Regions from separate parts of the Niveibacterium sp. genome, predicted to be linked through region 1. Evidence: predicted binding sites of a transcription regulator. Region 1 holds the regulator's gene; each other region holds the start of a gene.
What was found. Region 1 encodes FNR, which switches genes on or off when oxygen is low (the NO sensors DNR and NnrR bind a similar motif). Its sites were predicted from a motif close to TTGANCTAGNTCAA; they were not measured.
Positions count from the first base shown of each region.

Region 2: a site for FNR is predicted at 3,015-3,028, ahead of ACE3P0_RS14310 (hemerythrin domain-containing protein). Genes of this name have one in related genera too.
Region 3: a site for FNR is predicted at 3,132-3,145, ahead of ACE3P0_RS00750 (DUF2249 domain-containing protein). Genes of this name have one in related genera too.

Region 1 covers NZ_JAYRDJ010000007.1:82,048-87,634, reverse strand. The annotation lists gene ACE3P0_RS07275 (sodium-translocating pyrophosphatase) at 1-557, shown strand, start outside; gene ACE3P0_RS07270 (heavy-metal-associated domain-containing protein) at 654-860, opposite strand; gene ACE3P0_RS07265 (universal stress protein) at 866-1,291, opposite strand; gene ACE3P0_RS07260 (sulfite exporter TauE/SafE family protein) at 1,305-2,012, opposite strand; gene hemN (oxygen-independent coproporphyrinogen III oxidase) at 2,073-3,467, opposite strand; gene fnr (fumarate/nitrate reduction transcriptional regulator Fnr) at 3,562-4,302, shown strand; gene ACE3P0_RS07245 (SirB2 family protein) at 4,303-4,683, opposite strand; gene ACE3P0_RS07240 (PHA/PHB synthase family protein) at 4,692-5,587, opposite strand, start outside.
Region 2 covers NZ_JAYRDJ010000021.1:41,660-47,246, forward strand. The annotation lists gene ACE3P0_RS14290 (cytochrome C oxidase subunit IV family protein) at 1-174, opposite strand, end outside; gene ACE3P0_RS14295 (cytochrome c oxidase subunit 3) at 171-785, opposite strand; gene ACE3P0_RS14300 (cbb3-type cytochrome c oxidase subunit I) at 1,070-2,458, opposite strand; gene ACE3P0_RS14305 (cytochrome c) at 2,471-2,896, opposite strand; gene ACE3P0_RS14310 (hemerythrin domain-containing protein) at 3,085-3,540, shown strand; gene ACE3P0_RS14315 (DUF2249 domain-containing protein) at 3,537-3,758, shown strand; gene ACE3P0_RS14320 (hypothetical protein) at 3,765-5,042, shown strand; gene ACE3P0_RS14325 (Crp/Fnr family transcriptional regulator) at 5,030-5,587, opposite strand, start outside.
Region 3 covers NZ_JAYRDJ010000001.1:163,253-168,839, forward strand. The annotation lists gene ACE3P0_RS00735 (FUSC family membrane protein) at 1-1,736, opposite strand, end outside; gene ACE3P0_RS00740 (O-acetyl-ADP-ribose deacetylase) at 1,762-2,295, opposite strand; gene otsB (trehalose-phosphatase) at 2,298-3,035, opposite strand; gene ACE3P0_RS00750 (DUF2249 domain-containing protein) at 3,207-3,551, shown strand; gene ACE3P0_RS00755 (LysR family transcriptional regulator) at 3,564-4,505, opposite strand; gene ACE3P0_RS00760 (DoxX family protein) at 4,622-5,041, shown strand; gene gstA (glutathione transferase GstA) at 5,118-5,587, shown strand, end outside.

The sequences.
Region 1 (5,587 bases):
ATGTCAGCTTCGATCTCTCCAACCACATGGTCATCATCGGCCTCTTCATCGGCGGCCTGATTCCCTACCTGTTCGGCGCGATGGCGATGGAAGCCGTTGGCCGTGCTGCGGGCTCGGTGGTTGAAGAAGTGCGTCGCCAGTTCCGCGAGATCAAGGGCATCATGGAAGGCACGGGCAAGCCGGAATACGGTCGTGCCGTCGACATGCTGACCAGCGCCGCGATCAAGGAAATGATCGTCCCGTCGCTGCTGCCGGTGGTGGTGCCGATCCTGGTCGGTCTGCTGCTCGGCCCGGCCGCACTGGGTGGCCTGCTGATGGGCACGATCGTGACCGGTCTCTTCGTTGCAATCTCGATGTGTACCGGTGGCGGTGCATGGGATAACGCGAAGAAGTACATCGAGGATGGTCACTTCGGCGGCAAGGGCTCGGAAGCACACAAGGCCGCCGTGACCGGCGACACTGTGGGCGACCCGTACAAGGACACTGCCGGCCCCGCGGTCAACCCGCTGATCAAGATCATCAACATCGTCGCGCTACTGATCGTGCCGCTGCTGTAAGCACCTCAGATACGAGACAAGAAAAACGGCCGCATTCAGCGGCCGTTTTCAATTCAGGCGCCGACTTCACCCGGCGCCGGCAACACTGCAGCACATTCAGTCTGCGTCGAACCCCGCATCGCGGATCGCAGCCTTCAGTGTGTCAAGCGCAACGCTTTGCGGATCAAAGCGCACGCAGGCCTCTTTCAACTCCAGCGATACCTGCGCCTCAGCAACACCCTGCTGCGCCAGCAGCACCCGCTCCACCGAACGCACGCAACCTTGGCAGCTCATGCCGCCAACCGAAATCTTCGCAGTATCCATCGTCGTCACCTCGCCACCATCACCGGGCAGTGGGCAAGCTGAACCACTCGCGCCGCCACCGACCCGATCAACACTTTCTCAAGCACGCTGTGCCCGCGCGCCCCCAACCAAATCCAGTCACACCCCCGGTCGACCGCAAACGCGACGATTGTTTCCGCGGGGTGCCCGATCAAAACCTGCTCCTCGAAGCTCAGCCCGGCCGCACGCAGACGGCTTGCCGCCGGCGCCATCGCGATCCGCCCTTCGTCGCTGTAGTAACGGTCCAGCGCGCTCGTTTCAACATGGCGAGTCGCAAAGGTCATTGGTACCGGGTTATGCACCGTAACCAGCACGATCGCGGGCGGCGCGGCAAAGAACTTTACCGCGCGCAGCAGCGCGTCCACGGCGGCAAGCGATGCCGCAGAACCATCCGTAGCAAGTAGGATTTTCATTGCGATCCCTTTCTTATACGTGGCAGATCACGCCCTGCCACAGTTTGCCACCCAAGGTGGCTGCATTCGCCAACCCGAATACCCCGAAGCCCAGCACCACGAGCCCGGCGCCAAAACGCAGCCACGACCGCTGCAACCAACTGCGTAGCCGCGCAGCAAACAATCCGGCCAGCATCAGGTTGGGCAGGGTTCCCAGGCCGAACGACAACATCAGCATCGCGCCGCGTGCCGCGGAGCCGGACACCAAGGCCGTCGCGAGGATGCTGTAGACCAGGCCGCACGGCACAAACCCCCATACCAAGCCAAGCGGATAGGCATTGAGCGGCGTGCGTGCCGGAATGAAGCGCGCACCGTACGGCCGCAACTTCGCCCACAAGCGGCCGCCAAGCCGCTCAATCGGCGCAAGTGGCGCAGTAACGCCCGCCAGATACAGCCCGAGGAGTACCAGCAGCAGATTCGCCAGCACGTAGAAGGTGATCTGCACCGGCAGCAAGCGATTGAGCAGAAAGCCGGTCGAGCCAATCGCACCGAGTACGGTACCGGCAAACGTATAGCTGCTGATGCGCCCAAGGTTATACGCCAGATGGATCGGCCACATGCGCCGGGCCTGCCCCGGCGCGTTGACCGTCAGTGCGGCAACCAATCCGCCGCACATGCCGACGCAGTGCGTTCCACCCAGCAAACCAATCAGCGCCGCAGCAAGGTATCCCGCTTCAGGCATCACGCAACATCCCGGTACCGCCCCGAGGGGCAATCCGTAAGTTTAGCGGCCGCCCCGCGCTCAGATCACCTTGGAGTAGCGAACAACCTCGCGATCACCGCGCAGATGTGCGTCGAACACCATCGCAAGCACACGTGCCAACATGCGTCCAGGGACCGTTACCTCAACGCCTTTGTCGGTCACGACACAGAGCCCGTCACGTTCGCGCGCCCGCAAGGCTTCGATCTCGACGGCAAAATACTCCGCGAAGTTGATCCCCCACGCCTGCTCGAAGGCCGCGTAATCGAGCGAGAAATGGCACATAAGGCTCTGGATGACGGCATAGCGGAGCTGGTCGTCGAACGTCATCTCGTAGCCGCGCACGATCGGCAGTTCATCGCGATCGAGCGTTTCGTAGTAAGCCTCAAGCGTCTTCGCACTCTGTGCGTAAGCCGGGCCCACCTTGCCGATGGACGAGACGCCAAACCCCAGCAGATCGCAGTCCGAGTGTGTCGAATAGCCTTGGAAATTGCGGTACAGCCGGCCGTTGCGTTGCGCCACCGCCATCTCGTCGTCCGGCTTCGCGAAGTGATCCATGCCGATGAACACGTAGCCCGCCTGGGTCAACTTCGCGATCGCCATACCAAGGATCTCAAGCTTCTGATCCGCACTCGGCAAGTCGTCGGCGTTAATCCGCCGCTGCGGCATGAAGCGCGTCGGCAGATGGGCGTAGTTGTAAAGCGCCAGCCGATCCGGCCCGATTTCGAGCACACGGTCGAGGGTCTGGCTGACGCGCTCAACGCTCTGGAAGGGCAAGCCGTAGATCAGATCGATGCTCACCGAGCGGAAGCCATTCGCCCGCGCCGCAGCGATGACTGCCGCAGTCTCCTCGACAGACTGGATGCGGTTCACAGCTTTCTGCACCACGGGATCGAAGTCCTGCACCCCAACGCTCATGCGGTTGAAGCCTTCCGCACCAAGCAACGCAACCGTCTCGGCCGACACACGGCGCGGGTCAACCTCAATCGAATATTCACCCCCCGGCATCAGCGTGAAATGGCGACGAATCGAGCGAAACAAATCGCGGATCTCGCTGTCCGAGAGGAATGTTGGCGTGCCGCCGCCCCAATGCATTTGTGAAACTTCGTGCGAGCCGGCAAGCTGTCCGGCGACGAGGCCCATCTCTTTGTCAAGATAGCGCAGGTAGCGCTCGGCCCGGCTGTGATCCTTCGTGACGATCTTGTTGCACGCGCAGTAGAAGCAGACCGTATCGCAGAATGGAATGTGGAAATATAATGAGAGGGGTTTCTTCAGGCCGCCCTGCGCGCGCAGACCAAGATGTCTTGCGTAGTCGCTACGCCCGAAGCCCTCGTGGAACCTGTCCGCAGTCGGATACGACGTGTAGCGCGGACCGGAAACGTCAAAACGTTGGATGAGATCGCGGTCGAAGACCGGCGTCTGCTCATTCTGATTCATTGTTTATTTTTTCTCTCTGTGGATGCCGGAAGGTGTCATGAACTCGGTCGGAGCCGTTTGATTGCCATCAACTAGCCCCCTTGGAGCACCCGCCTTGGAAAAACCCGCCACGATTCCGCTGACGGCCGTCAATCTTCGCACCGCGTGCACCCAATGTAACCTCAAGGAGCTTTGTCTTCCCGTTGGTCTTGATGATGTTGATCTCGAAAGGATCGACGGCCTCATCACGGCACGCAAGAAGGTCAAGCGGCAACAGCACCTGTACCGGGCTGGCGAACCCTTCGAGGCGATCTATGCGATCCGCACCGGTTTCTTCAAGACCGACATCCTGACCGAAGACGGCCGGGATCAGGTTACCGGCTTCCAGATGGCCGGCGAGATCCTGGGGCTCGACGGCATTTCGAGCGATCGGCATGTGTGCAATGCCGTCGCGCTTGAGGATTCCGATGTCTGCATGATCCCGTTTGAGCGGCTCGAAGAACTCTCGCGCCGGATCGAGCCGCTGCAGCGACAGTTCCACAAGTTCATGAGCCGCGAGATTGTGCGCGAGCAGGGCATCATGATGCTGCTCGGTTCAATGCGCGCGGAAGAGCGGCTTGCGGCCTTCCTGATCAACCTGTCGCAGCGCATGCGCTTGCGCGGTTATTCAGCGTCTGAGTTCCATTTGCGCATGACGCGCGAGGAGATCGGCTCCTACCTCGGGCTGAAGCTGGAAACGGTCAGCCGGGCCTTCTCGAAGTTTCAGGATGACGGACTTATCAGCGTGCACCAGAAGCACATCCAGATTCTGGATGCCGATGGTCTGCGCCGTCTGATCGGTCGCGCAAACGTCTGATCACGCCCAGGGGTTCGGCCGCTTTGTCAGCGCGACCGACACGATGTAGCCCAGCACCAGCAAAGCGGCCGCAAACGCGGCCGCTTTTGTTTGGCGAGTGCGCCCGCGTTTCAACGCGTATGTGCCCAACACAATGTACGCGAGCAGGCCCAACACCTTTGCGGTAAGCCAGTCGTCGTGAAACGGCGCAGCACGAAGCGCCCAAGCAAGAGCAACCGCGGACCCCAGCAAACCGGTATCGACGATGTGCGGCACCACCCTCACCCACCGGCCACGCACCCAGCCTGCTCCCATCAACACACCGACACCTCTCGCGACGAACCCCGTTGCCGAAAGCACAACGAAGCTGACATGAAGGTGCTTGAGCAGCAGGTAATCCATCGATCTCCCTAGCGTTCCATGACGTAGTCACCGGGCGCCGCGGCCAGCGCAGGAAAGTCATTATTGCTGACTGGCGGCGGCGCGATACGTTCACCGCAGCGCTCATCCAGCCAACAGAACCAATCATCCCACCAGCTGCCGACCCGGTGCTCCGCACGACCCCTCCAACCATGCGCGCTATCGGTGCGGTGCGCAGCCGCAATCCAGTACTCGCGTTTCGGAGGCTGAACCGGCGGGTTAACGATACCGAGGATATGGCCGCTCGACGAGAGCACGAAACGCTTGTCCCCGCGCACGAAGTTGGCAACCCGGAAAGCTTGCCGCCAGGGCGCGATGTGGTCATCTTCGGCGGCAACGGCATAGAGCGGCTGCGTGATCCGACCAAGATCCAGCGCTTCACCGGCAACCGTCAGCGCATCGGGCTCGATCAGGCGATTCCTCAGGTACAGCTCGCGCAGATACCAGGCGTGCATCGCATAGGGCATGCGCGTGGTATCCATGTTCCAGTACAACACATCGAACGAGGGCGGCTTCTCGCCCATCAGATAGCCCTGAACCACGTACTGCCAGATGAGCGGGTTCGACCGAAGCAGGCGGAACGAGGCCGCCATGTCGCGGCCGTCGAGATACCCCCGCTGCTCCATGGCCCGCGTCAGATAGCGAACGCTTCCCTCGTCGATGAATACCTCGACATCACCCGGCTTCGCAAAGTCGACCAGGGTCGTGAACAGTGTCCAATGCGCAACCGGTATGGCTTCAGCCGTGTAATGGCGGTTGGCCCACGCCATGTACATCGATAGCGCGGTGCCGCCGATGCAGTAACCGACGGCGTGCACCTTCTCCGCACCCGACAGTGCGCGGGCAGTCTCGATCGTAGCCGCGACGCCTTCCTGCAGGTAGTCAT
Region 2 (5,587 bases), on a different contig from region 1:
GACGAGCGCGAGCACGACGGCCACGGCGCCTTGCGCGCTGACGATCATCACATGCCCGCTGCGGCAGACTTCGCGGTACTTGCCGTCCCACTCGCCGAGCGCGTAGGTCACCAGCGTGGCGAGCAGCAGCACTGCGAAGGCGACGTCCTCGCGATGGATGGAAGGTGTTTTCATCGCAGTACGTACACCAGGGGGAAGAGGACGATCCATACCAGGTCCACCATGTGCCAGTAGGCCGCGCCGCTCTCCAGCCCGTTCATGTGCCCGCTGCGATAGGCGCCGCGGCGGGTTTGCAGCACCAGCACGACGAGCACCACCATGCCCAGCAGTACATGCATGAAGTGGAAGAAGGTCAGGCCGATGTAGAACATGTGGAAGCGGTCGGACGACAGCGAATAGCCCTGCCCGAACACCGTGGCGTATTCATGCAGTTTCACGATCACGAAACCGCTGCCGCCCACCAGGGCCGCGATCAGCCAGCGGCTTGCGGCGGCAAGGCGTGCGGCGTTCACGCTGCGCACCGCGCGCACCACGCACCAGCTTGCGCTGATCAGCAGCACGGTGTTGATCGCGCCGCCGCGGCGATCCAGCCCGGCCTGCATCGCGTCGAACAGCGTGCGGTCGGATGCGCGCGCGAAGGCGTAGGCGACGAAGAGCACCGCAAACACCAGCAACTCGGCGAGGATGAAGATCCACACCGCGAGGTCGCCCGGCGGGTGCGCTTCGCGCGCCTTGCGGAAAAAGAAGCCCGGCGCGGGGGCCGGGCAAAGATCCACTACAGACATTCGATATCGCGGGCGACACCGGGGGCCGCCCGCGCCTCCTTTAGGTCAGGTCCGAATAAGTGGCTGCGACGGCGCATCGCGGCGTTGCGGCGTGCTCGCTCCCGCGCCTATCCACTTGACATGTCTTGGTCGCTGCGCGCGCCGCGCCTTGCGCTGCATCCGTCTCGCTCACTTATTCAGCCCTTCCTCTATCGCGTAGCGCCAGCGAGCTTGCCGCTCGTGGCCGGCGCTTCACCCTTCACCAGGCGCCTGCGCGGCGCGCAGGCAGTTCTCACTTCGCTCACTCAATGCTGGGAAGCCAGAGCCGTTTGCGGCGACGGCTTCACGAAGAAGCTCGCGATGTAGAGCACCAGACCCAGCAGGAACACGAGGCCGGTGAATTCGCGCAGCCAGTAGAACAGCGCGATCTTCTCCTGCACCGCCATGAAGGGTTGCGGGGTGTCGGAGAAGCGCTGCAGATACACCTGCAGGATGCCCGCGGCGGTGAGGAACAGCGTGATGAAGACCATCGCGATCGTCATCAGCCAGAAGCTCCACATCTCCAGCACCTGCGAGCGTTCGCTGTTGGCCGCACGGCCGCGGATCACCGGCATCGCGTAGCTGATCATCGTCAGCACCACCATCACGTAGGCGCCGTAGAAGGCCATGTGGCCGTGCGCCGCGGTGATCTGTGTGCCGTGGGTGTAGTAGTTCACCGGTGCCAGTGTGTGCAGGAAGCCCCACACACCCGCGCCGAGGAAGGCCATCACGCTGGTGCCCAGCGCCCACAGCACGGCCGCCTTGTTCGGATGCTCGCGGCGACGCTTGTTGACGATGTTGAAGGCGAACACGGTCATCGCGAAGAACGGAATCGGTTCCAGCGCCGAGAACACGCTGCCGATCCACTGCCAGTATTCCGGCGCGCCGATCCAGTAGAAGTGGTGGCCGGTGCCGAGGATGCCGGAGATCAGCGTCAGCGTGATGATCACGTACAGCCACTTCTCGATCACCTCGCGGTCGACGCCGGTGACCTTGATCAGCACGAAGGCGAGGATTGCGCCGAGGATCAGCTCCCACACGCCTTCCACCCACAGGTGCACCACGAACCACCAGTAGTACTTGTCCTTGACCAGGTTGTCCGGGTTGTAGAACGAGAACAGGAACATCACCGCGAGGCCCCACAGACCCAGCAGCAGGATGCTGGAAATCGCGGTCTTGCGGCCTTTCAGGAAGGTCATGGTCAGGTTGAACAGGAAGCCCAGCGCGACGACGACGATGCCGATCTTGGTGATCGTCGGTTGTTCGAGGAACTCGCGCCCCATCGTCGGCAGCAGGTCGTTGCCGGTGATCTTGGCGAGCGTTGCGTACGGCACCATCAGGTAGCCGAGTACGGTCAGCGCAGCCGCGACGAGGAAGATCCAGAACAGCGCCAGCGCCAGCTTCGGGCTGTGCAGCTCGGTCTCCGCTTCTTCAGGTACGAGGTAGTAGGCCGAACCCATGAAGCCCATCAGCAACCACACGATCAGCGCGTTGGTGTGGACCATGCGCGCGACGTTGAACGGGATCGCCGGGAACAGGAAGTCACCCACGACGTACTGCAGGCCCATCACCAGGCCGAACAGGATCTGCGCAACGAAGAGTCCGATCGCCGCGATGAAGTAGGGTTTCGCAACCGCTTGAGATTTGTATTGCATGGTGCGCTCTCCTCAACCTTCGATGTTCGGCGGCCACTTCGCCGTGTTGATTTCAGAGCTGTACTTGAGGAATTCGACCATGTCGTCGAGGTCCTTGTCGGACAGATGGAAGTTCGGCATCTGGCGCCGGCCCGGCGCACCGGTCGGCTGGCCCTTGATCCAGGCCTTGATGAACTCGGGGCCACGACGCTTGTAGACGTTGCCCAGTTCCGGCGCGAAGTAGGCGCCCTCGCCAAGCAGGCTGTGGCAGCCGATGCAGTTGTTGGTCTCCCAGAGTTTCTTGCCATGCGCGACGGCCGGCGTGATGTTTGCGCTGTTATCGCGCTTGGGCAATGTGCGGTTGGTATCTACGGTCAAGGCAATGAACAGGAAGGCGAAGAACGCCGTTCCGCCGTAGAAAACGTTCCGCGCCATCGAGGTCGATAGTCCTCCGCTCATGGTGCGTCTCCCCTTTGTGGATGCAGCTTGCAAGGTGGGCGCATTCTCGTGATCCGGGTCGGTCGGCGACATTGATTGCAATCAAGCGGCCACCCGCGTTGCCGCGGCGGCCGCGGCGTTGATGCGAGTCAAGGCCGCCGACGGTGCCGCGCCGCGACACTGGGCGCCACGACTGAAAGGACCTTGTCATGGCGAGCGTGATCGAACATTTTGCGGCGGACCACCGTGCTTGCGACGACGTCTTCGCTCGTGCCGAGCAGGCGATTGCGCAGCGCGCACAAACTCAGGCCGCGGACGCCTTCGCGCGCTTCCATCTGCTGCTCGATGCACACTTTCGCGCCGAAGAGGACGTGATCTTTCCGGCCTTCGAGGCCGCCACCGGCATGTCGGCCGGCCCCAGCGCGGTGATGCGCAGCGAGCATGGCGAGATGCTCGGGCTGTGCGAGGATGTACGTCGCCTGATCATGGCGGGCGATTTCGACGAGGCGGGCAGCCTTGCCGACACGCTGTTCTCGATCATGCAAGCCCACAACATGAAGGAGGAGCAGATCCTCTACCCGATGTGCGACCAGGTGCTCAGCGCCCATCCGCAAGTCGTGGCCGATGCGATCGCCCGCCTTGGAACGCCGGAGATTCCACAATGAACGCCCCTCGCATCGTCGACGCACGCGGCCTTGAACCGCCGCAACCCCTGCACCTGATCCTCGAAGCGCTCGACACGCTGCCGCGAGGCGAAGAGGCGGTGCTGCTGCTCTACCGCGAACCGGTGCCGCTGTACGGCATCCTCAAGCAGAACGGATTCACTCACCGCACCGAGTTTGGTGAAGACGGCACGGTGTCGATCCACATTCGCCACGCCTGAGCCACCATGCTGGAAGTGCGCGACGCACCGCCGCTGTCGGTACCGCTGCGCTTCTTCGTCGGAGCGCCGCTGTTCGGCATTGCCGGCGCGCTGCTGCTGCTGATCCACCCCGACACGGTGCTCGCCAGCCGCTGGCACCCGCACGCGGTGGCGGCGCTGCATTGCTTCACGGCAGGGTTGATGTTGCAGGCGATGCTCGGCGCGCTGTTCCAGGTGCTGCCGGTGGCGGCCGGCAGCATGGTGCCGCGGCCGCGCCTGCTCGCCGCGGTGGTGCACCCGGCCAGCGTGATCGGCGCGGTGCTGCTGATCACCGGTTTCATGTTGCCCGGCCGTCACCTCACCGGCATCGGTGCCGCGCTGCTGGCGGCGGCGTGCGGCGTGTTCGTCGTCGCGATTGCGCCCGGGCTGCTGCGCGCTACCGCACGCGACCCTGCGCGCCGCCTGATGCGCGTGGCGGTGGCGGGGCTCGCGATGGCCATCGCGCTCGGCTTTGCCCTCGCACACCAGCTCGAACACGGCGCCGGCTCGCACTTCGTCACGCTGGTCAATCTGCATGCGCTGTGGGCACTGGCGGGCTGGGCCTTGCCGCTGGTGGCCGGCGTCGCGGTGCTGGTGGTGCCGATGTTCTACATCACGCCACCGTATCCGGTCACGGCGCTGTCACTGGCGGCTGCAGCACTGCCGGTGCTGCTGGGCACGATCAGCGCGGCGGCGCTGGTCGGTGCCATCGATCTGGCGCGATGGCTCGGGCTCGGCATTGCCGCGTTCGCGCTGGGTTTTGCCCTGCTGACGCTGCGGTTGTTCCAGCAGCGGCGCCGTACCCGTAGCGATGCCGCCGGCAGCGGCTGGCGCAGTGCGATGGCGGCGCTGGTGATCGCCGCGCTGTTGCTTGCGGTGGCCTTGTTCGGCGGCGACGGCTGGCTGTCGGAGCGCGCGGCGATGGCGCTCGGGGTGGTGCTGGCGATCGGTGTGTTCAGCGGCGTAATCGGCGCGATGCTGTTGAAGATCCTGCCCTTCCTCGCGACGCTGCATCTTGCCGCGCTCGGGCTGGGTGCGAGGCTTGAGGCACCGCCGGGCGAGCGCCGCTTGCGCTGGCAGGCCTACCTGCAGCTCGCCGCGGTGTGTGCGCTTGGGGTGGCGGTGCTGTGGCCTGCGTTGGCGCGCATTGCCGGGGCCTGCCTGTTGCTGGCGCAGTTGAGCTTTGCCGGCAACGTCTGGGGCTTTGCGCTGGCCTTCCGCCGTACCCGCCTCAAGCGCGCGAAGGCGGCTGCTCAGCCTTCGTAAGCGTTGAGCTTTGCGACGTCATGAATCGTGATGTGCTTGCCGTTTACCGAGATCAGCTTCGATTCGGACAGCGCGTGCAGGATGCGCGAGAAGGTCTCGGGCGTCAGGTTCAGACGCGAGGCGAGCACCTGCTTGCTGGTTTCCAGATCGATCTCGGCGGTGTTGCCGTCCGCTTCGTCCGCGTTGCGCAGCAGGTAGCCGATCAGCCGCTGGGTGGATGAACGCAGCGAGTAGGATTCGACGTCCTGCACCAGCGTGTGCAGCCGCATCGAAAGGCCGGCGAGCATGCGGCGCGCGAAGCTGCCGTTGCGCTCGATCAGCGAGAAGATCGGGTCGCCCGGAATGTGCAGCAGCAGCGTGTCGGACAAGGCTTGCGCGAATACCGGGTAGGGCCGGCCCATGAACATCACCGCTTCGCCAAAGCTCTGCTGCGGGCCGAGGATCTCGATCACCTTCTCGTGGCCGGATTGCGCCGCGAAGCCCAGCTTCACCTGGCCGTAGACGACCACATAGAAGCCATCGGCGGCATCCCCCTGCTGGAACAG
Region 3 (5,587 bases), on a different contig from region 1:
GCGGCGAGCGCGTCCTGGGCCTGCTTTCGCGCGAGGCGGTAGGCCAAGGGCCCGAGCTGCGGATCGAGCGCCGCGTCGGCATAGTTCGCCGCCGTTTCGCGCACGCGCTTCATCAGCTGCGGCAGGCTGCGGCGCTCCCAGGCCGGCAGCACGAAGGCAAAACCGAGCGCGATCAGCGCGCCGATGATCGTGTCGATCACACGTTCGGTCAGCACAAACGGTGAATTCGGCACCAGCAGCTGAAGCTGCAGCAGGCCCATCACGCAAGCGGCAATCGAGGTGACGCGGTACTGCACGGTGACGAAGGCGTGCGCGATCGCAATCGACAGGAACAGCAGCGGCAGGATGCCAAGCGGGCTGTGGATGACATGCAAGAGCAGGCCCGCGATCACGCAACCGATGAGGTTGCCGATGACGCGGTCGTTGTGGCGCTGGCGTGTCTGGCTGAAGCTTGGCCGCAACACCACTGCGGTGGTGAGCAGGATCCAGTGTCCATGCGCCGCATAAGGCAGATTGCGCGCCAGTACGAAGCCAGTGAGCATGGCCATCGCCAGGCGCAGTGCGTAGCGCAGAACCGGTGAATCGGTGTTGAGGTGTCGGCGCAGCACCGCGATTCGGATCTTTCGCACCGATACGAAAGCGCGCAGTTCGCGCTCGCTCGGTAGCGGCGAACCCTCGCTGCGCTGGCGCGCGGCCTCGATCAGCGTGCGTGCGCTGTGCAGCGAGTGAAACAGCTTTGCGGCGAGGCCGCGCAAGAGGGCGGCGGCGCGGGCGTGCTCCGGCACCGCGAGATCAGGCTCGGCGAGCGCGTAGGCGGCTGCCTGCGTTGCGGCGCAGGCTTGGCTGCGATCGGGCAATACCGGCACCGGCCGCGCACGCACGATCGCCCCTGCTACGGCTTCGATGTCGTCCGCCGCTTCCACGACACGCTGGCCCATTTCGCGCATGACTGCGCTGTCGCCATAGCGTGCGCGCATCAGCTCGCGGTCGGTCTGCGAAGCCAGCGCGTGCTCGTAGGCGTCGAGCAAGGCGTAGAGCACCCGTGCGAGTTCGGCACGGCGACCTGGGCGGATACGGTAGAAGCAGAAGTCCCGCGCGGCCTGCAGCTTCTCGGCGAGCGCGGCGTGCTCGCGGATCAGATCGAGGTACACCGCATCAAGGGAGCTGGCGGGGTCGTAGTAGCGCGCCTTGTGCCGCAGGTAGCGCGAGAAGGCGTCGAGCGCGTCGGCCAGCACCTGCTGGCGAGTCCGTACCGCCAGCGCGATCGACAGGCTCCAGCCCCACACCAGATAGGCGAGCCCGCCGAGCATGAACAGAACCGCGTGACCCCACGGTGAAGTGCCGGGCGGCAGCGGGAATGCCATGGCGAACACGGTTGCCAGTACGAGGCTGAAGCCCATCGGCAGCAGGAGGCGACCCCATGCGCTGAGCAGACCGGCGACGAAGCCGACTACGGTGATCTCCAGCCCGAGCAGCACGGCATTCGTGTGGCTGGCACTGACCAGCAGCGTGACCAGGGAAGTCCCCAGCCACGCCGGCAGCAGTTGCCGCAGCTTATGGCCTTCTGGCGCTGGCACGTCTGCAATGCTGACTGCCATCGCACCGCTGGACAGCACCGCTGCCAGCGTGAAGCCGCCCGCCATGTAGCCGCACAGTGCCACCAGCAGAACGCCGGCTGCACAACCGATACCGTTGTAGATCGTGTGGGTGAAGAGCAGGCGTGGGAGCTGCGGCATGGTTTTTGGTGCTCGCTGAGTTTGTCTACCGGTGCTGGCCCGAGAGGGCTTGGGCGAAGAGCGCCGCCATCCCGGCATCGAAGGCGACCAGCGTGACACGGAGCGTATCGCGGCTCGCGAGTGCGGTGAGCGATTCGCGTACCGCGATGGGGGCCGCGAGTTCGGGCGGAAAGCCGTAGATGCCGCAGCTGATTGCCGGGAAGGCGAGGGTGTTGAGCTGATGTGCTTCAGCCAGCGCGAAGCAGGCACGGTAGCAGGCTGTCAGCTGATCGACCTCACCCTCCCGCCCGCCGCGCCACACCGGGCCGACGGTATGTAGCACATGGCGTGCGGCTAGCGCGAAGCCGGGGGTTATGCGTGCTTCACCGGTGCGGCAGCCGCCGAGGCCCGCGCAGTGCTGGCGCAGCTGCGGCCCGGCGGCGCGGTGGATCGCGCCATCTACGCCACCGCCGCCGAGCAGGCTGCTGTTGGCGGCATTCACGATGGCGTCAACGGCCAGCGTGGTGATGTCCCCGCGCCAGATGAGCAGGCGGGATTCCGGCGCGCCCGCTTGCGTCACGCTCAATCGAGCAGTTGCTCCAGCCAGTCGCGCACCGCGTCTTCGTCCGGCAGGCGGTAGCGCGCGTGCGAGTTGCCGGCGCCGACCTTGATCGATACACCGTCGAGCGCATTGACGGCGAGGAAGCCATCCTCGTCAGTGATGTCGTCGCCGATGAACACCGGCTTGCGCCCGGCAAAGGGGAAGGCCTGCATGAAACGGTTGATCGCAACGCCCTTGCTCGCTTCCACCGGTTTGACCTCGACCATGCCGCGGGCGTGCATGACGCGCACGCCGCTGCCGGGCAGGCAGCCCGATTCGGCGGCTTTGGCTGCAGCCTCGCGCAGTTCCGGGTGGCGATGGAAGTGCAGCACCATCGACAGGGCTTTGCGTTCGAAGCGCACCCCCAGCGTGTGGTTGGCGAACTGTTCGCAAGCCGCGTGGGCGGTGACCAGGCCCGGCGGCGGCACCAGCTGTTCGCGCGTGGCGTGCGGGGTGAAGCGCCATTCGGCGCCGTGCTCGCCGGCAGCGGCCAGGCGCAGCGGTTCGAACAGGCTGTCGATCACTTCAATGCTGCGGCCGCTGACCATGGCGAGCGCGCCGTCGGCGCGATTGCGCAGCTCGGTCAGCAGCGAGCGCAGGCCGTCGTCGACCAGCGGTACGGTCTCGTCCGGTTTATCGAACGGAACCAGCGTGCCGTCGAAATCGAGAAAGAAGGCGAGGGCGTCTGCGGAGAGGCGCGGGGGGGCTTGTGTTGGCATCGGGGGTCGTCCTTGCTTGGCGTGCGCGCTCTTCTGGGTATAGACGCTTGCCGGGGAAACTGGGTGTGCATTATCCCTGACAGCGCGTCCGGCCGCTTGTTCCGGCTCAAGGAAACAAAGCCGGCGCGCCGCGAAACTGGCGCCACCCCAACGAACCCCAAGAGGTGATCCATGTCGTGCTCCGACACCCTTGCGCAAGAAAACGGCGTTTTCGGTTTTGATGCGCGTGCCATTTCCAAGCGTTTCCGCCATGCCGCGATCTTCGGCGCGCTCGAGTCGCTCAACGATGGCGACGTGATGCGCTTCCAGAACGACCACGACCCGCTGCCCCTGCTGGATCAGATCCGCCACCGCTATGGCGACCAGATCAAGATCGACTACGTCGCGCGTGAGCCGGGCAACATCGTGATCGACTTCCGTGTGCAACTCGGCGCTTACGCCGAAGCGGCCGCGCAGCAGAGCGCTGGCGGTGGTTGCGGCGGTAACGGTGCCGGTGGTTGCGGTTGCGGTAACTGAGCGCTGCTGGCCTCAAATTGGCGGGCGTTCCGGTGTGAGCCGGGGCGTCCGTTTGCTTTCCGGGCACGCGTTTGAGAGCCAGTCGCGCAGGTGGCCGACGAAGCCGCGCACCGCGGCCGACAGGTGGCGCCGTGTCGGATACACCGCGTAGATCGTCAGCGGCTGGGGGCGCCAGTCGCCCAGCACTTCGAGCAGGCGGCCGCTGTCGATCAGCGGTTGCAGTATGAAATCCGGCGCCGAGGTGAGGCCCAGCCCCTGGGCTGCCAGCTCGGCCAGCAGCGGGCCGTTGTTGGCGTGCGCCGGGCCGCGCACCGGCACCTTGATGCGTTCGCCGGCGGCGCTGCGAAATACCCAGTTCAAGCCCTCCGAGGCGTAGGCGTAAGTCAGGCAGGCGTGCTGCGCCAGATCGTCCGGATGGCGGGGTTCGCCATTCGCTGCAAGATAGGCGGGGGCGGCCGCGATCATCAGCCGCGCCTCGCCGATCGGCCGTGCGACCAGGGTCTGGCTGCCCACCTCGCCGACGCGGATCGCGAGATCCAGCCCTTCTTCCACCAGATCCACCTGACGGTCTGACAGCGCCACGTCGACGCGCACTGCCGGGTAGCGCGCCAGATAGGCGGCAATGGCGGGTGCCAGGTGGCTCACGCCGAAGCTGATCGGTGCGGTCAGCCGCAGGGTGCCGCGCGGCGTCGGGTCGCGCGCGCCGGCGAGTTCTTCGGCCTCGGCGATGTCGGCCAGCAATTGCACGCAACGCTCGTAGTAGGCGCGGCCGTTTTCGGTCAGCGAGAGGCGGCGGGTGGTCCGGTGCAGCAAGCGGGCATCAAGCAAGGCTTCAAGCTGCGCCACCTGGCGCGACACGGCCGAGGTCGAGCGGTTCAGGCTTTCAGCCGCGGCGGCGAAACTGCCTTGCTCCACCACCTTCGTGAAGATCGTCATCGCTTCGATACGGTCCATGCCAACTATCCCGTTTAGCGCAATAAACAATTGCAGTTCAGATACTTTATCCCGATTTGTGTTGGCGGCAGACTTCACTCCATCGCATCACGCGAACCCCACACAGGAGAGTCATCATGGAAAACCAACAGACCACCCAGATCGGAAGCTTTGTTCTACGCATCAGCCTCGGCCTGATGTTCATCGCGCATGCGCTGCTCAAGCTGCTCGTGTTCACGCTGCCGGGTACCGCGGCCTTCTTCGCTTCGCTGGGCCTGCCGGGCTTCCTTGCCTACCCGGTGTTCGCGGCGGAATTGTTCGGCGGCATCGCGTTGTTGCTCGGCTGGCGTACCCGGCTGGTCGCGACGGCGCTGATCCCGGTCTTGCTCGGTGCCACCTGGGCCCATGCAGGGAACGGTTGGGCCTTTACCGCGCCTAACGGCGGCTGGGAATATCCGGCCTTCCTGACGGTGGCGACCTTTGTGCAGGCGCTACTTGGTGCCGGTGCCTTTGCGCTGGATGCCCGCAAGCCGGTCAGCACCCCTGCTTTTGCCTGAATTTGAACCACCCGGGCGGTAATGCCGCCCGGCTCCAGACCCCAAGCCCCAACCCCAACTCAACGGAGAGACTCAAATGAAACTGTTCTTCTCGCCTGGCGCCTGCTCCCTGTCACCGCATATCGCCTTGCGCGAAGCCGGCCTGCCGGTGGAACTGGTGAAGGTGGATCTGAAGACCAAGCAGTTGGCCGACGGCGGCGACTTCACCGCGATCAACCCGAAGGGCTATGTGCCGACGGTTCAGCTCGACGATGGCGAGATCCTCACCGAAGGCCCGGCGATCGTGCAGTACATCGCCGACCAGAAGCCGGAAAGCGGCCTCGCGCCGGCCAACGGCACGATGGCGCGCTATCGCCTGCAGGAGTGGCTGACCTTCATCAACTCCGAACTGCACAAGACCTTCGGCGCGCTGTTCAACCCGAACGCGCCGGCCGAAACCAAGGACGGCGCCAAGGCGCTGCTCGCCAAGCGCTTCGACTATTTGGCGAGCCAGCTGCAGGGTAAGGATTACCTGACCGGCGCGCAGTTCACCGTGGCGGACGGCTA